Regions from separate parts of the Oceanisphaera avium genome, predicted to be linked through region 1. Evidence: predicted binding sites of a transcription regulator. Region 1 holds the regulator's gene; the other holds the start of a gene.
The links. The regulator MetJ, encoded in region 1, represses methionine synthesis genes. The targets are predictions, from matches to a motif close to AGANNTCTAGANNTCT.

Region 1 (11,234 bases):
GTGGGCTGGGGGTAAATTGATTATTAAGTTTACGCGCCTCGGCATTGAGCTCACGTTTTTTAATGCTCTCTGGCGTCTCATCATATAAGAGTTGCGCCTGCTCAGCTTTCCCTCTGTGCTCGCTTAGGGCGAGTACCTGAACTTCTCGTTCGTCGTCACCTTGGCGTAATTTAATAGTATCGCCGATTTCTACTATTTTGCTGGGCTTAGTGCGCTGACCATTATAATGCACTTTACCTCCTTCAATCATAGCGCGCGCTATGCTGCGCGTTTTATAAAACCGAGCCGCCCACAGCCATTTATCTAATCGCACCTTGCTTATGATTGTGTTCATCTCGTCCATCTTGCTTGTTGACTGACAAATAATGATAACAGATGCCACCTTAATTGGCTGTGCTAGCCTGCTGAACCGAATATGCTGAGCAGACGCATGCGCCTAGTTAGGATAAGCTCTTAATAGAGCTAGCCGATAGAGGATGTGAGCAGTGGGCGATAACAAACAAAAACCTCAAATTTTACACACTGAGTTAGTGGCACAAAGTCGCTTATTTAAGGTGGAGTCGGTGCATCTTAGATTTAGTAATGGGGTAGAGCGCCTCTACGAGCGCATGAGAAACGGCGGCAATGGCGCTGTGATGCTAGTGCCCCTATTAGACAAAGACACCCTATTATTAATTCGTGAGTATTGTGCCGGCACCGACAGTTATGAATTGGGTTTTCCAAAAGGGCTCATAGACCCGGGTGAAAATGCTTTTGAAGCAGGCAACCGAGAGCTGATGGAAGAAGTGGGCTATGGTGCGCGACAACTCACACCTTTAAAGCAAGTGACGCTAGCACCTAGCCATTTTGGTAGCCGTATGGATATATTATTGGCGCAAGACTTATACCCAGAATGGCGAGCAGGCGATGAGCCTGAGCCACTAGAAGTGGTGCCATGGCGCCTAGACAAATTGTATGATTTATTAGCGCACCCCGATTTTAGCGAGGCGCGCAGTATTTGTGGCTTATATTTATTACAAAACTGGCTTAACAGTAGCAATGCAAAGTAATTAACTAAGATTAAAAATGGTATTCATAAATAGAGCAATAGCTTTAAATTGTTATATTTTTTAAGTGGTTAAATATATAAAGCAACAACCATTAAACAACCGTAGTTAATTGAATTACATTATTATTCTATAAATAATAAAAGAGAGCGCCATAGACTAATGCGTTCTCTATTTTTTAGCTAAGATTAAAGGTTAAGTACATTAAGCGGATTAAGCTTACCTCTAATCAAATCGGAAATGGCGCGTGCATTGCCTTTTAAGCGACCGGAGTAATCTTTAATTCGCACGCCTCGTAATGTCTTAGACGAGTTGCTCGCCACGTTTTTGCTCATTAGCTTAACCGCAGCCGGCCAAGGCATGCTGCCTTTTTTGATTAAATAAAGCGGGTTGGCAATTTGCGAGTAGCCAAAACGAACTCCGCTAGTACGGCCATTGCTGGTACCTAAATGCACACCTTTAGTAGCGGACACTTTTCGTAAGACACCATACTTAAGTGCTCGGTGGGCAAAGTCGTAATCTTCTTGCCAAGAATACATGGGTAAGTTTTCATCGAATCTTTGCAGTTGCATTATCTTACCTGCATACGCCATATTGCAGCCATATAAGCCCTGCACAGCGCTTGGTTTCTCATGGGTATCTGCTGACTGACTCGTTAAGTAGTTCTGAGCCTCTTCCTCAGGAATACCGAATTCAAGATGAACTCCATCCGCTAAAACTAAACCTGTAATACCGACCACGTCAGTATTCTCAGTAAAGTATTTTTGTGCCTCAGCTATCCAGTTCTGGGCGGGTCGGAAATCATCATCAAAAAATGTGACGAACCAATCTTGCTCTACGGCTAATTCAGGCTGAGTAGTTAGCAAGGTCTCAATACCTGCATTTCGTTGAATACATAACCCCGCGTTAGATATAACCAGCTCGCCTTTTTTTTGCTCTATAAAAGGATGAGTTTCTAAACCTTCGATATCACTCTGTTCGCTACCGACAACCACTACATAGTGCGGCATAAGACTTTGATTCAACAAATAATCTAATAATACTTTGGTTTCTTTTGCTCTGCCTTTTGTAGCAACAATAACAAACGGTTTCATATATAATATATCCAAGTAAAAGTTAACAATTGAATCTTAAAGTTCACATTCTCAGTAGTTATATAACAGCAGGCAGACGTGTAGGTATGCCAATAATAAGATTGGTCACCCGAGCAGCAAGTTATTAAAAACTCATTTGCGGAAAAAAAGATACGTAATCTTGTAAAGCTGGAATATCATACAGTGCTCAAATAAAATTCCAAGTCAAAGCTTAAATAATAAATAGATTTAGTATTTTATTAACAATTAATAGCAGGCTCTTTTACTTTCTCTGAGCCTGCCAAAATATTAGGCGGGATTTTTTTCAGCGTAAAGAGTGAAAGGTTTACTCTGTTCGTCTATGGGTAAGTGCTCAACCTTGGCACCCTGTTGGCCAAAGGACTGCTGCATACGAGCGTAGCCTTGTTCAGTGGAATAACCAAAGGGCCCGCCAATTTCATCATCGGCGCAAAATACTACCCGCTCTACACCGGCATTAACCATGGCTGCCATACACATAGGGCAAGGCTTTCCACTGGCGTACATTATGCTACCCGGATGAGTGAAGCGAGCGTGTTCACGGCTAGCGATACGCAGTGCCTGAATTTCTGCATGAGCGGTGGGGTCGTGATCCACATGGGCCTGGTTCATGGCTTCGGCTAATACTTTTCCGTCTTGGACTAAAATTGCGCCAAAGGGCTCTCCGCCTTGTGCCACGCTCTCGCATGCCAAGTCCACGGCACGTTGTATTAAACTTTTATCATTCATTTGTTGCTCCTTTATATTGTTATGCCTGTGTTAGAGGTGCCTTTAGGCTGGCTCTTAATTTAGTGGTTAGTCATCCTCTTTGGCAAGCTAAGGCCTCGCTAAAACTCGGTGATCATAGCTAATCGCAGCCACAACAGGAAATCACAGACAAAATGACTCTTTAATCGTATTAAATGTGAGCAGCAATCGGTTATGCCGGCTCACTTATATTTTTAGCTAGTGCTTTCTGGCAAACTGCGATTACAGTAAAGTAGCTTGCAGGTTGTTAAGTTTTTAAAGCGCAGTGCTTTGCTAAAAAGATGAACCTTAGCTTTTTGTGAGGTGTGAGTTATTTTATTAAATCAACTTCGAGTGTGGATAAGATGTATCTCACGGTGTGGGTGTTGGCTGCAAATGTGGCTCGATAAAAAGGAGTAAATATGGATGTTTCTGCCTTGTTGCCCAGTGTTATTGCTGCTGCTCGCCAGTCGGGTGCCTTGATTTTATCGCTTTATAATAGTGGTGATTATAAAGCGCTTAATAAAGATGATAATAGTCCGGTAACAGATGCCGACTTAGCCGCTCATGAGTTTTTACAACAGGCGCTGCGCGATATTGCCGATGTGCCGGTACTATCGGAAGAAGGCAGTGAAGTCTCGCTAGCAGAGCGTAAAAGCTGGCCTTATTACTGGCTAGTGGATCCGCTGGATGGAACTCAAGAGTTTATTGCTGGAAGTGGCGATTTTTCTACCATGATTGCGTTAATGGCAGAGGGTGAGCCGGTGTTGGGCGTGGTATTTGGTCCTGTTAATGACTTGCTGTATTACGCGGTGCGTGGCCAAGGTGCATTCAAAGAAAGTCAGGGGCAGGTGCAACGTATCTTTGCCAGCCATTACGATAGTCGCCAGTCATTAGAGACACTGCGCATTACGGTAAGTAGACGCCAAAATGTTGATTGGGTACGCGCCCGTTTAACGGATGAGATTAATTACCAGTTAGTACCGCTTGGCTCCAGCTCTTTAAAGTCTTGCCTAGTGGCAGAAGGCGGGGCGGATATTTATATGCGTATTGGCCCTACGGGTGAGTGGGATACCGGAGCGACACAATGCATAGTGGAAGAAGCAGGTGGGCGTATTCGCGATTTGTACCTGCAGCCTTTAACTTATAATTTGCGCCACACTTTAATTAATCCCAATTTTATTACGCTTGGGGATCCTGAGCTAAGGTGGTCACAAATTCTCATTAGGCCAGAAGGTAATGGCGACTATTAGGTATTAGCTACTTAGCGGCCTAAATAACAAATATAAAAAACCGCAGACGAAAATTAGTAGTCTGCGGTTTTTTTAGTGCGGCTATAGTTGTTCGTCGCTTTCGAAGTCTTCAATTTCAATGCCAAGTTTTGCCATAATATCGCGCGCTCTGGCAGGGATTTGATCAGGCACGTCTTTGCGCAAGTCTTCGTCATCAGGCAACGGTTGTCCGGTATAGGCATGCAGAAAAGCTTCACACAATAATTCGCTATTCGTGGCATGACGCAAGTTATTAACCTGTCGACGGGTGCGCTCATCGGTTAGTATCTTTAATACCTTGAGAGGGATAGACACGGTAATCTTTTTTACTTGTTCATTTTTTTTGCCGTGCTCGGCATAAGGGCTGATATAGTCGCCGTTCCAATCAGTTTTCATTATCTACCCGCATCAAGGTTAAAAATTCGAGCAAGATTGTAACTCTTACACATTATATTGGCAATCCAACAGCTTAAACACCTGGCCGTCTAGGTGGCTTGACGTCTCGCTTGCGCTGGGTTACTGTGCGCGAAAGCAATAGTGACTTTTATAATTAAGCCGCCTCGGGGCAAAGGAGAATAAATGCCAGATTATCAGACTCAAACTCATGCGGTTCGTACCGGCATTGACACGGATTCTCAGCACGGTGCCGTCGTGCCCCCCATCTATTTAACCAGCACCTTTTCCTTTGAAAATTTTGGTAAACAGCGCCGTTTTGATTATGCCCGCTCGGGCAATCCTACTCGCCAAACTTTAATTGATGCGCTCACTAAATTGGAAAAAGGCGCCGGTGGCGCAGTAACGGCTAATGGCACTGGTACTATTAACCTGATTATTACCTCGCAGCTTAACAGCGATGATTTATTAATTGCCCCGCACGACTGCTATGGTGGCACCCATAGAATATTTAATGCCTTTGCTAAAAAAGGCCACTTTAAAGTGGAATACGTAGATCAAACCGATGCCGCCGCTATGGCCGCCGCCATGGCAAAAAAGCCCAAGATGCTGTGGATTGAAACGCCTTCTAACCCCTTGCTGCGGGTCGTCGATATTGCCGCCTTGTGTAGCGCCGCTAGGGAAGTGGGTGCCATGAGCGTGGTAGATAACACCTTTTTATCGCCCATTTTACAGCAGCCGTTAACGCTTGGTGCCGATTTAGTGGTGCACTCCACCACTAAGTATATTAATGGCCATTCTGATGCCTTAGGTGGGGCTGTAATCGCCGCCGACGCTGAGCTGGCCGAAGAGCTGCGCTGGTGGGCTAATTGCTTAGGCGTAACGGGTCCGGCCTTTGATAACTATCAGACGCTACGAGGCTTACGTACTTTGGGCGTAAGAATGCGCCAACACTGTGAAAACGCTGATGCTATCTTAGCGTATTTGCAGACTCGCTCCGAAGTAAAAGCTATTTATCATCCAAGCTTACCCGACAGCCCGGGTCATGAGGTGGCTGCGCGCCAACAAAAAGGCTTTGGCGCTATGCTGAGCTTTGAGTTAAATGTCGATGAGGCAGGCATGCGCGCCTTTTTAGGCGAGCTGCAGCTGTTTTGTTTGGCGGAGTCTTTAGGCGGTGTAGAAAGCTTAATTGCCCATCCCGCCACCATGACCCATGCAGCTATGCCAGAAGCTGATCGGTTAACGGCCGGCATTAGTAATCAACTGCTACGGTTATCGGTAGGCATTGAAGATGCTCAAGACCTCATTGCCGACTTAGAAAACGGATTTAAGGTACTCAACTAATAATGACTTTGCATCCAAGCCAAGAAGGGCTGCCTGCTCAGCAACGGGGCGTGCATAAATTTGGTGGCAGTAGCTTAAGCGACGCGCCTGGGTTTCAGCGGGTGGCTGATATTATTCGCAGCGAAGCACCCGCCGATGCTCTGATAGTGGTCTCGGCTTCGGGCAAGACCACCAATCGCTTAATTGAGCTATTAAATTTATTTGATAGTGGAGACAGTGCCGCCGCCACTACGCTAGAAGGTATTTACAGTTATCAGCAAGCGCTAATAACCAGTACGCTAGCCGAGCCTCTTGGGCACCCCTTACAAGCGGCCTTGGATGCAGATATTAATACCATCGCTTATGTCTTAGAAAGCCAACGACTTGATGAACATCAGCGTAATTTTATTCAGGCATTTGGCGAACTATGGTCGTCGCGCTTATTAAGTGCCCTCTTGTGTAGCCAAGATTTACCTGCCGTAGCCATTGATGCTCGCGATTTTTTACGAGTATCTGGCTCACCCGTACAAGTAGACGATGACCGCTCTCGCCAGTTATTAACCGAGCTATTAGCGCGCTACCCAGAGCAGCGGTTAGTGGTGACCGGCTTTATTGCCAGTGACGAGCAAGGGCGTACCCGTTTATTAGGGCGTAATGGCTCAGATTTTAGCGCCACTTTACTAGGCGCTTTAGCAGATAGCTCGCACACCACTATTTGGAGTGATGTGGCGGGGGTGTTTAGTGCTGATCCGCGGCGGGTATCAGAGGCGCAATTGTTATCTCGGTTATCGTTGGCCGAAGCCTCTGAGCTAGCCCGACTCGGTTCATCAGTATTACACCATCGTACTCTTGGCCCGGTAGTAGAGAGTCGCCAACAATTATTACTGCGCAGCAGTTATCATCCAGGCGATGGCCAAACCCGTATTTTGCGCCACGATCCTCGCGATCCTGGCGCCCGTATCGTGACTTCAGTGGACGATACCGTACTGATTGAAATGAGTATTTCAGATCGCTACCAAGAGCGCGTCAATGCGCTAACGCAATGGTTAACCCACCGTGAGTTAGTGCCCTTAGCCTGTAAACGCCGCCCTGAGCGTAAACTATGGCAAATTGCTTATACCCCAGAGCAAGCGCAACAAGCTTTTTCCTTATTGCGCGATCACCAACCTGCCGGTGGCTTCGAAGACTTACAACAACGAGAAGGCTTTTCACTGGTGGCCTTGGTCGGTAAAGGAGTGACTTCCCAGCCTGAGCAGTGTTTGCATTTTTATCATGCACTCAATGAGCAACCGCTGGAGTTTATTCAGCCCGCTAAAAATGGCTTAAGCCTAGTGAGTGTGGTGCGAAAAATGGTGTTAGAGCCCTTATTACAGCGCTTGCATAATAGCCTTTTTAGCCGCCCTAAACGCATTGGCTTAATTCTGTTTGGCCGCGGTAATATAGGCCAAGCGTGGCTTAAGCTATACCAAGCTCAGCAAGCCCATCTTGAGCAGCAGCTTAATGTACAATTAACCTTGTTTGGTGCTTTTAACTCTCAAGGAGGCGTGCTCTCTAGCGAAGGCTTAAGTGCTGAGCAAGTATTACATGATTTTCAGCCAGAGCCTGTGCAATGGCCTAACTGGTTAGAAGAGATTGCTGAGCACGGCTTTGATCAATTAGTGGCGCTGGACTTTACCGCCTCTGCTGAGCTGGTGCGCTATTATCCGGCATTGGTTGCACAGCGCATCCATTTAATCGTAGCTAACAAACTAGCCGGCGCCGCGCCGCAAAATCAGTATGTGCCGCTTAAGCAAAGCTTAATTGAACATGATGTACAATTTTTAGGTAATGCAACTGTGGGAGCCGGCTTGCCAGTACAAAGCAGCATAAAGCAGTTGCAGCATTCGGGCGAAGCCGTGCGTGAGATCAGTGGCATTTTCTCCGGCACCTTAAGTTGGCTGTTTCAACACTTTGATGGCAGTCAGCCTTTTTCTGAGCTGGTATTACAAGCTTGGCAGCAAGGTTTAACCGAACCCGACCCTAGAGAAGATCTCAACGGTCAAGATGTACAGCGCAAGCTAGTGATTTTGGCGCGCGAGGCGGGCTTTGATTTAGACCCCGATGAAGTAAGAGTGCAAAACTTGGTACCCGAGTCATTGATGGCCATTGATAAAGACACCTTTTTTGAGCGTTTAAGTGAATTAGATGCGCCCATGGCAGAGCAGTTGCTTAAGGCGCAACAGGCCGGCGCTAAATTGCGCCACATTGCTCGCTTTAACACGACGCTAGGAGAGGCCGAGGTAGGGTTAGCCACTGTGGCTAGCGATCATGCCTTTGCCCATGTGCGCCCTGGCGATAATATTTATGCCATAGAGACCACTCATTACCGACAAAACCCGTTAGTGATTCAAGGGCCAGGAGCGGGGCGCGCAGTGACTGCAGGTGCTATGCAAGCAGATTTATGGCAATTGCTGGCCAGTCTTTAAAAGACTGTGAGGCGGGAAGAGTGAAGAGCCAAAGCCTGATTTTATTAGCTTTTACTCCCCACGTTTTACCCATTCGCTCCGCACCAATAAAAAAGGCTCCTAGATAGGAGCCTTTTTTATTGGTGCGGAGGAAGGAGTTTCTTTAAGCTTTTTCACGCTTCACGCTTCACGCTTCACGCTTCACGCTTCACGCTTCACGCTTCACGCCACACCTTCCTCCTCACTCTTCCTACTTCGCAGGTATCTCAGCCACAGTGGATCATGGCTCGGGGTGATAAGATTTCTGCCAATTGTTCTTCAGTTAACAGCTCTTCTTTAAGTACTAATTCTGCCACACCTAAGCCGCTTAATAGCGCTTGGCCGGCGATGCGACTGGCGTTATCGTAGCCGATGTGTGGCACTAAGGCGGTGACGATACCGATGCTGTTTTCTACATGGAAAGTACAGCGCTCTTCGTTAGCGGTAATGCCGCGAATGCACAGCTCATCCAACATATGAATAGACTTGCTTAAGATACGACAGTTATTCAACAGGTTATAAATGATCAATGGCTCCATGGCATTAAGCTGCAACTGCGCGGCTTCGGCGGCCATGGTAATGGTCATATCCGTACCCATTACCTGAAACGCAGTTTGGTTCATGGCTTCTGGAATAACGGGATTAACTTTACCGGGCATAATAGAAGAGCCAGGCTGCATGGCGGGCAGATTAATCTCAGCAAAACCGGTACGCGGGCCGCTAGATAATAAGCGCAAGTCATTGCTTAGCTTTGATAGCTTAACGGCTAAACGCTTTAGCGTGCCAGAGAAGGTAACAAAGGCGCCCATATCAGAGCTGGCGGCAATGAGGTTAGGTGCCAAGCGCACGGGCAAGCCACTAATATCAGCCAGCTCTTTGACTGCTAAGCAAGCATAGCCCGCTGGCGCATTAATGCCGGTACCGATAGCGGTGCCGCCTAAATTCACTTCACATAACTGCAAGCAAGCTTCATCTATGCTGGCGTTTTCTGCGGCTAAGTCGGCAGCAAAGGCATCAAACTCTTGGCCTAAGGTCATCGGTACCGCATCTTGCATCTGGGTCCGACCCATCTTTAAGATGTCGGCAAATTCTTGACCTTTAGCCGCTAAGCTTTCTTTTAAGTTAGCTACCGTGACCATCAGCTCTTGAGCGGCAAACACGATAGCCAGGCGCGCAGAGGTAGGATAAACGTCGTTAGTAGACTGCGAGCGGTTAATATCGTTATTAGGATGTAAGTGAGCATACTGACCATACTCAAAGCCTAATTTTTTTAGGCCAATGTTAGCGATAACTTCATTGGCATTCATATTAGTAGAAGTACCGGCGCCGCCTTGAATAAGGTCTACGATAAACTCTTCATGGTGCTCACCATTAATTAGCTCAGCACAGGCTGCTTGGATGGCATTGTTTTTGTCATCGGTTAATAAACCGTGACTGTGGTTAGCACGGGCGGCCGCTGCTTTCACCATGGCTAAGCCTTTGACTAGCTCAGGAAAATGGCTAATGGGCATGCCGGTAATATCGAAGTTTTGCTTGGCACGCTGGGTTTGAATGCCATATAAGGCGTGAGCGGGTACAGCTTGATCGCCAAGTAAGTCATGTTCGATACGTGTTTTGATCTGAGTTGATTGTTGCTCTGTAGCGGTTTCGATATTCATAAGGCCCTTTAGAGGTTAAGTGAGTAAAAATAGCGATAAAGCGCGCTATCTGTAGGACACGCTCGACAAACGACGCCATTGGCATCCGTTTGATGGGAAGGCAACGGCTCTGATCATAAAGAGGAGGCCGAGCGAGCGGAAGAAACCCTAAATGTGCACTTTTTTCGCATAGCTATTCACACAATTAGTGAGGTATTAATATTCCTAACTAGTCGAGTTTCTAGCAGGTGCAACGACCTAACAGCGGTCGAGACAACATCGAGTGCGGGTAAAGATAGCGAAATAATTACCGATTTTCTAGTATTTATTGTTAGTAAATCACCGCATTAGCGCTTTTTTTTAAAGATGGGTAATTAAGGGAAGAGGCTCTATACATGAGAAAGCCAGAGCCAAGAGGCGGGCATATTTTAGACAAAGCATCTGAAAAAACAGAAAAAAATAACCGCCAAAACTGAATTCCTAGTCAGTCGCTGCGGTCGTTAAGGGCAATAAATTATGCGTGTCGTGCTCGTTGTAAAATTTCGACTAAATCGGGGCATAAAGGACTTGGTAGGGAGTCAAGTGAAAACCAACCTACCGCTTCGGCGTCATCGGCCGCTTGGGCCTGACCACTAATATACTCGCCCCGTACCGCTACCATCACATAATGATGAGCTAATTGACCGTCTTTTGCGTTTTCTAAGACATCAAAACACGCAAACGGGTGATCCATCTTTGCCTGTACTGCCGTTTCTTCTAATAATTCGCGCGCCGCACCTTGGCTCATGGTTTCGCCCCATTCCAACTTGCCACCTGGAAAACCCCAATGACCCGCATGCGGGGCAAACTTACGCTTAACCAGTAACACCTGCTCTTGCTGCCAGACGATGGCAATCACTCCTACTTTAGGCTGGGGGTTAGGTTGTACTAAAGATGCCATCTTTGCTCCTGCAAATTAAGTAAAAGTAAGGTGCTACCTTAGCGCAGTGTAGAACGAGTCGCTAGCATAGGAGACGAGCGCTATTTTTTCACCAAGCGATAGAGAAACAATAAGATTAGCGCGCCTACTACTGCGGTGAAAAAGCTGGCCACATTAAAACCACTCACGGTACCAAAACCAAACTCACGACCAATACCAAATTCTTTACCAATCCAGCCGCCCACAAAGGAGCCGGCTACACCCAATAAAATGGTCATGATCAAGCCGCCGCCATCTCGGCCCGGCATTAAAAACTTAGCGATA
Region 2 (11,234 bases), 1.2 Mb from region 1:
ATGGTGCCGACCAAGGCTACAAAATTAAGTACCCACAACTGCGGCTTTGGCTTAAGGTCTTGCTTAAGCTGGGGATTATTTTCAAGAGCTGCCATTGCTAATATCAACCTAACTAAATAAATGAGCCTAAAAGGAGAGGGTTAGCAACGCTATTACTGCACAAAGACCAATACTCCTTTAGAGGGTGAGCAAGGTAAAATAATTTAGCCCTAAAGGCAAATGATATTGACTTGCATTACCAATGCAAAACCAGCAAGCTCTGACTCCTTATATTTATTGCCCTCTTTTATATTGATTATTAGGAGTTAGTTGCATGGCTTTGCTTACTTTAAATTCTGCGGCGGCGTTACGCCCAAGCGCGCAGCGTGGTTTTTTTAAGCTCACCTTATTAAGTGCCGCGTTAATGGCCAGTGTCGGCGTTGTGCAGGCGGCACCAGAAGTGGCTAACTCGGTAAAAGTAGATGAAAACGTCTACGAAATTGCCTTTAATTCCGGTGATCAGGCGGTATATGTCGCTATTACTGGCGAGCGAGTTAAAGAGGGTGAAAGTAAGGAAGGTAAGGTAAAAGCAGGCATAGTGGTGCTAGATGGGGACACCTTAAAGCAAGTAAATAAAATTGCTACGGGTCAAGTCACGCCCTTTGGTTTAGCCATTAATAATCAAAGCCAAAAGCTCTACGCCATAGATACACCTAAGGGCCAAGTGGCTGTGTATGATATGGAGTCAGGCAAAGAGCTAGCGCTGATTGAAAGCACAGGTGATGAGTCTAAGCACTTGCGCCAAGCGGTCATCGATGAGAAAAACAATAAAATTTATGTCAGTGCCGTAGGTGGCATGGAGCGCGACGGTAAAGTAGGCCCTAAGAGTGCGGTTTGGGTAATAGATGGCGCCAACGATAAGCTGGAGTCTGTGATTATCGCCCCCGTCACTACTGCCGCAGGCTTGGCATTAGACTTAGAGCAACAGCGCTTGTATGTATCAGATTTAAGCAAAAATGAAATTGCCGAAGTGGATCTGAACACTCAAAAAGTGTTGCGCACTTTCGTCTCAGCAGAGCCAAGCAAAGATGGCAGTGCCGACGCCTCTAACACCATTAACCTAGAGCTCGACGCTAAGAATCAGATCTTGTACGCCATTAACCAAAAATCAGGTGGTGTGGCCTTAATTGATTTAAAAGACGGCAATATCTTAAAAACAGTAAAAACCGGCAGTGGTGCTTTGAGTGCAGCACTTAACCCTAAGAGTGGCGATCTGTATGTGGCTAACCGCGGTGATGGTACTGTGTCCGTGATTGATGGCAAAACTCACTTTGTGACGGCTCACCTGTCTACCGGCATACACCCACAAACTGTGACCGTGGATCCAAAGACCGGTAAGGTATATGTGAGTAACAAGGCTAAAGGTAAAGGCCGCGGTGCCGGCCCAGAAGTGCCGACGCCTGTGGAAGCTACCGGCAATACCGTAACTTTAATTACGCCTTAAAGGCAGCCCTACGGACAGCGGTAAGCTAAATAACAAGATTAAAGACTAGAGATTTATTTGCCACGGAATACACGGAAAATTAAGATTAAATAAGAGTGAAAGTGACGAAGTAAATTGTAATAGCTAACCATTAGCAGGCTTGGTGTTTGGCTCTTAACAATTGTAGCTTTGTCTTTCAGATCTTATTACTATTTTTTCGTGTTTATCGTAAACAGAAAGTAGCGGGTTTCGTTGCAAAATAACCTAGCGCTTAGTTGTTAGATTTTTAAACTAAGCGCTATTACTTACTTATTACCATCTTATCTTGAGGCGGTTTTTTATGTCAGACACTACTTATTTCTAACTATGCCTAATTATGCTTAACTCCCCTGCTCGCTTTACCCTTAACGAACAAGCATGGCCTTGGCCACAGCATCTGCCAGAGCTGCAGTTGGTTAGCACCCGCTTTGCGCCCCCCCCTTAAGCGAGCAGGATTTCGCCCATTATGGCATTGCCCTGCCGCCCAGCCTGCACAAGGCTGCCCCTAAACGGCGAGCCGAATATCTAGCAGGGCGAGTATGCGCACAGCGTGCGTTACTAAGGTTAACTCACCAAACACACAGCCCTGAGCTTAATGCAGATAGATCACCAAGTTGGCCGCAGCATTGTGTGGGCGCTATTACCCATAGTGATAGCTGGGCCGCCGCTATCGTGGCTAAACAAGCACATTATTTAGGATTAGGGCTAGATATAGAACGCAGCTTAAGCCCCACTGATGCCGAAAAACTAGCACCTGCGCTGCTTACCCCTGCAGAGTTAGCTCGCCTGCAAGAACTCTCGCCCCAGCAGTTCGCCTTTATGGTAACGGTTAGCTTTTCACTGAAAGAAAGTCTGTTTAAGGCGCTCTATCCTTTGGTGAAAAAGCACTTTTATTTCGAAGATGCAGAATTAATGGAGTGGGATATACCGGCTGGTAGCGCCCGCCTACGGCTCCTAAGCACACTCAGCTCTAACTGGCCAAAAGGCCGTGAACTAGCCGCACAGTTTTGCTTATATGACGATCATATTTGGAGCTTGGTGGCTATTCCCAACAAAGGAACAAGGGGTGAGAATAAACAAGACCAACTAACCGAAAAACCAGATCTTGATTTGCATCAGGATGACAGCTAAACGTAAATCCAGCCGTTATACATTAGGCTCGGCACTGTTCTAAAAAACCTTACGCCCCAAGCCGGCGAAGAGGACTTAGCCGCGGTTTGGAATGTTATTTACGTAAGGCGGATTACGTAAAGCGTACAGCTGCTGGACTTTAGGGGAGCTTAGCGCTTTCTTTATCTTGTTGTTTAATCCCTTTATGACCATCTTCAGTTACACCCTGCTTCCAATAGCTACTAAAGTAACAATCACTGCGTGCTACTTGATGTAAGTCGGTTACATAGTGGCGAATGGCTTTCATATCGCTAAACTCACAGGCGCACCACACGCTTGGTTGGCCGTCTAACCAGCTAAGTTGTTGCACCGTCTCAGCTAACGACGCTCCTTGGCCGCGCAAACAGAGAGTTAACGTTAAGTCTTTTGGTAAGTCCATGGCGCTTAACCATGGCACCATATCAAGATGAGAAGCCAGCTCTACTACCAAATGACCTCGGGCATTGCTCGGCACTTGCTTAAGCACTTGGCTTAGGGCGGCAATAGCGGTCATGTCTGCTATTAATAACAGCCACTCACGATGCAAATCAATAGCTTGAATGGTGCCAGGGCCACGTACAAAAATCACTTCGCCCACAGCTGCATGCTCGGCAAAATAATGACCGTGACCACCGCTTGCTCGGCTCAGTTGCAAAGACTCATCGGTGTATAAATGGGCGCCTCCAGAGTGCTTAACAAAGTCGATAGTGAGCCGTTTATTACCTAGATCCACCGCGCTTAGGGTATAAGTGCGCAGCACCGGCTGCTCATCTATCTTAAGCAAAGCGAGATCCGTGTCGCCCGCAGGCGTAAACATCAGCTTCACATATTGGCCGGCACTCTCATGGCTAAAGTAGTGCATCTCATCGGTACTAAACTCAATACGCTGCATGGTGGAGCTTAGCGGATAACTCGCCTCTACTGTGAGGCGCTTTTTACGCTTTTTATCAATCATTATATTTTCCAGGTAGCGAAATAAAATAAGCTCTGCCATATAAATTTAGCCAGCGTTTGCTAAGCTAATCACAGTTTAGCGACTTAAATGCTTAAAAAATGCGCTTTTTATTGAACTATTTCAAACCTCGCACTAGCGACGTACTTCGTCGCTTTCGTGTTATCAGGCGCGCTAAAATCGATTAATTTAAGCTGCTTCATCGCATGCCGCGCATAATCTTTGTAAGTTAATAGCTTGGTTCAACACTAAGTTTGGGGTTGAAATATGAAAAATAAAATTTGCTTTGCTGGTTTATTATCTGAGTCCAATTTGGGTGATAGGGTCATTTTAAAATCCACTTGGGGGCTTTATCAACAGGCAGCAAAGAGCTACCCCGATACTGACTTTTGTCTGCTAAACCTTCAATTTGAAAAACTCACTATTCCTCAGCGAGCCTTTCGTAAAGTACGGTATTTAACAGGTACTTATTTACAAGCCAAGTCTTATGAAGAAATAGAGCGCAATGAATTAAGGCTTCACTATAAGCGACAGTTAGCTAATGTAAATTTGATTGTATTAGTGGGTGGCGGCCTAATAAAATATAAACATCAGAATATGTATCAATATTTAACCGCTATTATTAACACCGCTGAAGAGCTTGATATTCCACTGGTTATTAATGGCGCTGGCGTCGAGGGCTATAGTAGTAGCGACGCACGCTGCCAGCTGTTAAAAACATCGCTTAATAAAGAGATAGTAAAAAGTATTACCACGCGTGATGATTTTGATACGTTAACTCAGTGCTATATCAACCAAGGTAATGATAAACATCTCGCCAAAGTCGCAGACTCGGCCGTGTTTGCAAACGAAGTGTATGATATACAAGCGCAAAGCGGCAAAGTGTTCGGCATTGGCTTAGTGCGCGGAAATATTTTTGATGATTATGAAAAAAGTTTCAGCTTTGCCCAAAGCGCCGAGCTGTATGCGCAAATTATTAGCGAAGTAGAACGCAGAGGCCATAGTTATCAACTATTTACTAATGGCTACCCAGGGGACAGTGACTTATTGGCGCTGATTAAAGAAAAGCTTAACCGCCCCATATTGAGCGTGATTGAGCCACAGCACGACAAAGAGTTAGTCAACACCTTAGCGCAGTTTTCGAGCGTTATTGCCGCTCGTTTGCATGCCAATATTATTTCTTACTCCTTAAATATTCCCACAATAGGCTTAGTCTGGAACGATAAACTCAAGATGTTTGGTAAGGAAATTGGTCATCCTGAGCGCTTTTTAAGTTGTGAAGAATTTGATGCTAAGCACATTGTAGACTTAGCAGAGCAAGCCATGGTGCAAGGCTATAACCAAAATCAGCGCCAACAATATAGAGCCAGTGCAAAAAATAATATTAACTATGTATTTAATGCTTGGCAAAACGCTACCTTATAAAATAAAAAAGCCTCGCGATAACGCGAGGCTTACTAGCGTGACTCTTTAAAGATAACTTATTTTTCTTTGGCTAATAACTCTTTACGAATGATCTCAGCACCGGCACTTAAGGCATTGAGCTTACCGCGAGCAATATCGCGAGAAAGCGGCGCCATGCCACAGTTGGTGCAGGGATAAAGCTTGTCGGCATCCACAAATTCAAGGGTCTTACGAAGGGTGTCGGCAACTTCTTCTGGAGTTTCAATGCGCTCACTGGCCACATCAATCGCTCCCACCATCACTTTCTTGCCGCGTAATAATTCAAGCAACTCAATAGGAACATGAGAGTTATGGCACTCTAGAGAAATAATGTCGATATTGGACTTTTGCAGCTTAGGGAAGATTTCTTCATATTGTCTCCACTCGGTGCCTAAAGTCTTTTTCCAATCGGTGTTAGCTTTAATGCCATAGCCATAACAAATATGCACTGCTACTTCACACTTTAAGCCTTCAATGGCTCTTTCTAGGGTGGCAATGCCCCAGGCATTCACGTCATCTGAGAAGACGTTAAACGCCGGCTCATCAAATTGAATAATATCCACACCCGCCGCTTCTAAGTCTTTTGCCTCTTGGTTAAGAATTTTGGCAAACTCCCAAGCGAGCTGTTCACGGCTTTGATAATGCTCATCATACAGAGTATCGATCATGGTCATGGGGCCAGGTAGCGCCCATTTAATAGGCTGATCGGTTTGCTGGCGTAAGAACTTAGCGTCTTCTACAAATACTGGCTTAGTACGACTCACCGGCCCCACAACCGTTGGCACACTGGCATCGTAGCGATCACGAATTTTAACAGTTTTGCGTTTCTCAAAGTCCACACCATTAAGGTGCTCAATAAAGGTGGTCACAAAATGCTGACGGGTTTGCTCACCGTCACTTACAATATCGATGCCCGCATTATGCTGCTCTTGTAAAGACACACGCAGCGCGTCTTCTTTACCGTCAATAAGCTCTTGCTCTTGCAACTTCCACGGCGACCACAGTTTTTCAGGTTCGGCAAGCCAAGAAGGTTTAGGCAAGCTGCCGGCGGTTGAAGTAGGTAATAATTTTTTCATTATAAATTCCGTTTAAATTGCTGTTAATTACATAGCCTAAATTTAGAAAACGTAGCTGGCAGACCATTGCTCAAGAATAGCCTGATAAGGCTTAATGAAATGCTCTTCAGCAAACTTGCCCTGCTTCACTGCTAACTTGCTACGCTCTTCTCGGTCATAAACAATGTGCGTTGAAGAAAAATCTAAATTTTTCAAATTCGGTTGATAGGTATTTCCTGCTGCAGCGTTCGCATTATAAATTTCTGGACGATAAATTCGCTGGAAGGTTTCCATGGTACTAATAGTGCTAATTAACTCAAGGTTGCTGTAATCATTTAGCAAATCACCAAAGAAGTAAAAAGCCAGCGGTGCTACACAATTTGGCGGCATAAAGTAGCGCACATCTAAGCCCATCTTTTTGAAATACTGCTCAGTTAACGAAGTTTCATTAGGCTGATACTCCACCCCTAATATAGGGTGCTGATTAGCCGTTTTTTGATAGGTTTTGTTATCCGATACACTGAGGCAAATCACCGGTTGTTTGGCAAAGTTTTCTTGGTAGGCGTCGGAGTTAACAAAGCACTGAAACAGCTTGCCATGCAAATCACCAAAATTATTGGGGATACTAAAGGTCGGCTTATCTTTATTATGCGCCAATAACAGCGCACTAAAGTCATAATCGCGCACATAAGACGAGAAATTGTTGCCCACTATGCCCGGAATACGCTTATTAGTCACGCTATCCACGATAGTGGTTTGTAATATTTCAATAGTCGGAAAAGTATCGCCCTTGCCTTCTATGTCCATATTAACGGACACAATATCCAGCTCCAGTGAGTAACGATCGCCAGTGGGGTTATCCCAATCGGCTAACGCATTAAAACGATTATTAATCATCGTTAAGGTGTTGCGCAAATTCTCTACGCGACGCTCACCTCGGGCCAAGTTAGCAAAGTTGGTGGTAATACGGGTGCTATCGAGTGGCTGATAATTTTCATCAAAAGCGATGCGATTAATAGTAAATTTGAAGTCGTTACTCATGGCGTTCTGTATCCCATTTCCGGCAATAAAACCTAACTCAGCATGGTGAGGTTTTTGCATCATTAATAATTAACTGCAGTCGGGTCTAGAAAAGTAGTCTGGAAGTCTAGATGCCTGTAGTTAAGAGCTGAGTATGTTATACAGCGAGCATCGCATGAACATAAGTGATTTAATCTCATTAATACATGAGATTAATTCATGCTTCACTTCCAATGTGCCCTAAAGCCAAGCAGCAAGCGGTTTACAACGACTCGATGCCTAGCAACGCACCCCGATTTTTTAGCCAAATTTAACCTTGAAAGCGCCAGTCACACGCATGCTCACGCCAGCTATAGCGTATCGATCGCAAATAAGCCCTTACCCAAAAACGTCAGGCGTTAGCTTGTATGCTGCGCCTGATTGATGAAGTCACTTAAGTAGTTAATCTGCTCTTCACCTTTGCGCATGCCTAAAAATATCTGCTTACTAATGCCCTCCTCGCCAAAGCGCAGGCTTTTAATAGCCATGGTTTTGGCAAACTCATCCACCAGCCAGCCGGGCAAGGCGGTTACGCCGCGCCCCGCTGCCACCATCTGCAACATAATTTCCGTGGTCTCTATGGTTTTGTGATTTTTAACGGCGCATTTTGCGGGGTTTAAAAACTGGCTAAATATATCTAATCGCTCAGGATCTACCGGATAGCTAAACAGCACTTCTTCATTTAAGTCTGCTGGCTGCACCGAGTCTTGCGCGGCTAAGGGGTGTGACGAGGCCACCACCAGTCGATGTTCATAGTCAAATACTGGAATAAAGGTCATGTTAGGGGAAAATACCGGATCCGGTGTCACCAAAATATCAATCTCGAAGTTATGCAGCGCCCCCAGCCCCCCAAACTGAAATTCCTGTTTCACATCAACGTCTACCTCGGGCCATTTAACCAGATAAGGCTCAATCACTTTTAACAGCCATTGATAGCAAGGATGACATTCCATGCCGATGCGCAAGGAGCCCATTTCGCCGCCGGCAATTTGGCGTAATAAATGCTCGGTGTGTTTAAACTGCGGTAACACCCGATTAGCTAACGTTAAAATTTGCTCGCCGGCATTGGTTAGGCGCAGCGTCCTGCCCTCTTTTTGCCACACCGGCGTGTTAATTTGCCCCTCTAATTTCTTAATGCTGTGACTGAGCGCCGACTGCGATAAATTTAGCGACTCCGCAGCTTGAGTGAGCGTGCCCTGCTCCTTAATTGCCGCCAGCACTTCAAGGTGAAAACGCTCTAGCATACCCAACTCCCATCGTTAGCTATTATATTCATGAGAAAAGTGCATCATTATAACAAAATCAGTACCGATTTTTCATTGTTAGTAAAGAGACATTAGCGAGTCGAGATTTGCCAACGTTGAATAAAACTGTGGTAGCACTGCACTAGCATATCGGCTTGGTGAGCATATTCTGGCACTGCTTCTGGGAAATACAGCGCACAGCGACTACCGGCATTTTGCGCGGTTTGTAAATCAAATAAATAATCCCCGATATACAAAATATCGCTCGGTGCTAGCTGCCACTGCTGGCAAATAATTTCGATGCCCTCGGGGTGGGGCTTAGGTTTAGCATCGAGGCGAGTTAATACCAGCTCAATATCAATGCCTAAATTATTAATGGTCATCTGTGCCGCTTGGGGAATGTTGCGCGTTAAAATGGCCATCGGCAGTGATTTGGAGCGCAAATAATCAATGAGCTCTTTCGCACCCTCCACCCAAGTGGCCACTTGTGAGCTGCGAATTTCATAATCATGCACCAAGGCTTCCGCACGAGTGCGCGCGCCTTCATCGTTAAGACTTTCAATATGCGCTAAAATATCGGCTCCTGGCGCCATGCCAAGCTCTGCGCGCAAGCCCACAAAGTCAGGATTAGAATGGGCTAAGGTGCCATCCAGATCGAAGATCACACCCCGAATATCATTCAAGTTTAAATCACTAAGGTGAGTAATCACGGCTTTTCCTATAGTAAAAGAGGCGGCGCAAAGTGAAACAGTTTATTCATAATTTGTCTAATTAAGGATTCTGCGCCGCATTGGCAAACCTTATGTATATGCCTTAGCCATTAACCCCCTACTAATAATAAAGCCCAGCATTAAGCTGGGCTTTTAGTAAACGGTAACGGCTCAGGTGTACCAGCCTACTGACAATCAGACTCTTACTGAGATCCGAGGCCATCACGCTGGCGCCAGCTCGTTATCGCTAAGAAGAGACGGGTCGTGTTAAGGAGTGAGCGTACTCAATCACAGGTTAGCGTTAGGTTTAAGCGTGCAACTTAAAACTGATATTTTAAGGTTGCCTGCACATTACGCGGTGCACCGTAGTCGTGAATATCAAGATCGATACGATAAGCTTCGTCGAACAGATTATTCACATTGGCAGTAAGACTTAATTGCTCATTAAACTCATAGCGCGCCATGAGATTGCTCACCCAGTAGCTATCTTGGGTATAAATATCGCGATAAAGATCTTTTGCCCCCGACATATAAGTATGACTTTGCCAGTTAACGCCGCCACCCAAGGTGAGCTGGCTTAAGCTTTCGGGTGTATAACTGGTAAACAGCTTAACCTGATGTTTAGCCTGATCGGTGTTTAAACGCGCGCCTTCGTTGTCTTGGGTGAGCATACGGGTATAGCCGCCCTGCACCTGCCAGCCTGGCATGAGCTCACCAGCAATTTCTAACTCCCAGCCGCGGCCTTTGGTCTGATCTTCAGCCCGATACGCTTGGTTGCCTTGGGGCGTTTGGTTAGTACCATCTTTAACAGACAAATTATCTTTTTCTACCTCAAACACAGCAGCACTGGCGTTTAAGCGACCATTAAACCACTCACCTTTTAAGCCCGTCTCCAGATTAATACCTTCTTCAGGATCTAGCAGCTGATCGTTAACATCGCGTCGAGACTGCGGATTAAAAATAGTGGTGTAGCTGGCATAAGCAGAAATATTGGGCGTTACATCATAAACCAGCCCTACATAGGGCGTGATCACGCCTTTTTCTTCTCGCTTTTCCTTTTCATTACCATTTTCATCCAGCGCCCGCGTGCGCCAATTACTCCAACGAGCACCCAACAGCAGCGATAAGTCGTCAGTCGCGCTTAGGCGAGTAGCAACATAGGCACCATTTTCTTCAATTTTATTACGGCTGCCAAAGCCATAAAGCGACTCCCAGTCTGGCTCAGGGAAGTGTCTATTCCAGTCATAAACATTGACCTTAAAGCCATTACGGTCGCGGTAAAAATCTTTGGTGTAATCATCGGTCCAAGAACCATTAAGCCCCACAGACAAGTCGTGCTCTCGGCCAAGTAGTGCAAAGCTGCCATCGAGTTTAGCGCCCACCGAATCCACAGTGTTATCAATACGATAACTACGCAAATGAATATCGGCTTCCCCATTGGCATCGGGGATATAAGACGCCAAGCCAAAACGCTGCTTAGTCTCGATAGTATTATGGTTATAGGAAACACTCATTTTCCAGTCATCATTAAGATGATGATCGAGCGCGGCGCTAAGCCCAAGGCGACTGTCCTCAAAACCACTCCAATCCGCCATGGAATTATCCCCACGGCCAAAAGGCGTTAACTTGCCATCTTTATCTGCCAGTGCATAACCGGTATAAGGCCCAGCGCCCCCATCTGCTTGGTTTTCGCCATATTCAAGCGCTACTCTCGCCACCGTCTGCTCAGTAACATCCGCTTCTACTACGCCATACAACACCGCTTTTTCGTAGTTATAGCCTTGCTTCCAGCTATCTCCTATTTCTTTTACCCCCACTATTCGCCCACGAAAGGTGCCATCGCTATTTAATGGCCCAGCAATATCACCCACAGTACGCGACAGATCCCACGTCCCTAACGTTTGCGACACCGAGGCCTGAAAATCATGAGTGGGTCGTTTGCGTGTGAGTGAAATAGTCGCTGACGGATTGCCCGCCCCCGTCATTAAACCGGTGGCACCCCGCACCACGGTAACCGCATCATATAGGTCGGTATTAAGGGTGCCTAAGCCTTGCGAAGCACTGTAGCCGGCCACGCCTGCCGTAGGCAAAGGCAGACCATCTAGCATCAGGCTATTTACC

Region 2: the regulator MetJ is predicted to act here: its motif matches at 7,242-7,257, upstream of CBP12_RS05535 (DUF1852 domain-containing protein).

What each region holds. Positions count from the first base shown of each region.
Region 1 is NZ_CP021376.1:2,432,544-2,443,777, forward strand. It holds gene hslR (ribosome-associated heat shock protein Hsp15) at 1-334, opposite strand, end outside; gene nudE (ADP compounds hydrolase NudE) at 486-1,049, shown strand; gene CBP12_RS11150 (glycosyltransferase family 2 protein) at 1,235-2,140, opposite strand; gene CBP12_RS11155 (nucleoside deaminase) at 2,429-2,887, opposite strand; gene cysQ (3'(2'),5'-bisphosphate nucleotidase CysQ) at 3,307-4,137, shown strand; gene metJ (met regulon transcriptional regulator MetJ) at 4,219-4,551, opposite strand; gene metB (cystathionine gamma-synthase) at 4,735-5,892, shown strand; gene metL (bifunctional aspartate kinase/homoserine dehydrogenase II) at 5,895-8,336, shown strand; gene CBP12_RS11180 (aspartate ammonia-lyase) at 8,582-10,012, opposite strand; gene CBP12_RS11185 (NUDIX hydrolase) at 10,506-10,931, opposite strand; gene CBP12_RS11190 (GlsB/YeaQ/YmgE family stress response membrane protein) at 11,012-11,234, opposite strand, start outside.
Region 2 is NZ_CP021376.1:1,206,202-1,217,435, forward strand. It holds gene CBP12_RS05505 (MFS transporter) at 1-95, opposite strand, end outside; gene CBP12_RS05510 (YncE family protein) at 314-1,483, shown strand; partial or broken gene CBP12_RS13890 (phosphopantetheinyl transferase) at 1,991-2,119, shown strand; gene CBP12_RS13540 (4'-phosphopantetheinyl transferase family protein) at 2,132-2,632, shown strand; gene CBP12_RS05520 (siderophore-interacting protein) at 2,772-3,605, opposite strand; gene CBP12_RS05525 (polysaccharide pyruvyl transferase family protein) at 3,870-5,027, shown strand; gene CBP12_RS05530 (methionine synthase) at 5,084-6,121, opposite strand; gene CBP12_RS05535 (DUF1852 domain-containing protein) at 6,164-7,204, opposite strand; gene CBP12_RS05540 (LysR family transcriptional regulator) at 7,519-8,403, opposite strand; gene CBP12_RS05545 (HAD family hydrolase) at 8,496-9,113, opposite strand; gene CBP12_RS05550 (TonB-dependent siderophore receptor) at 9,434-11,234, opposite strand, start outside.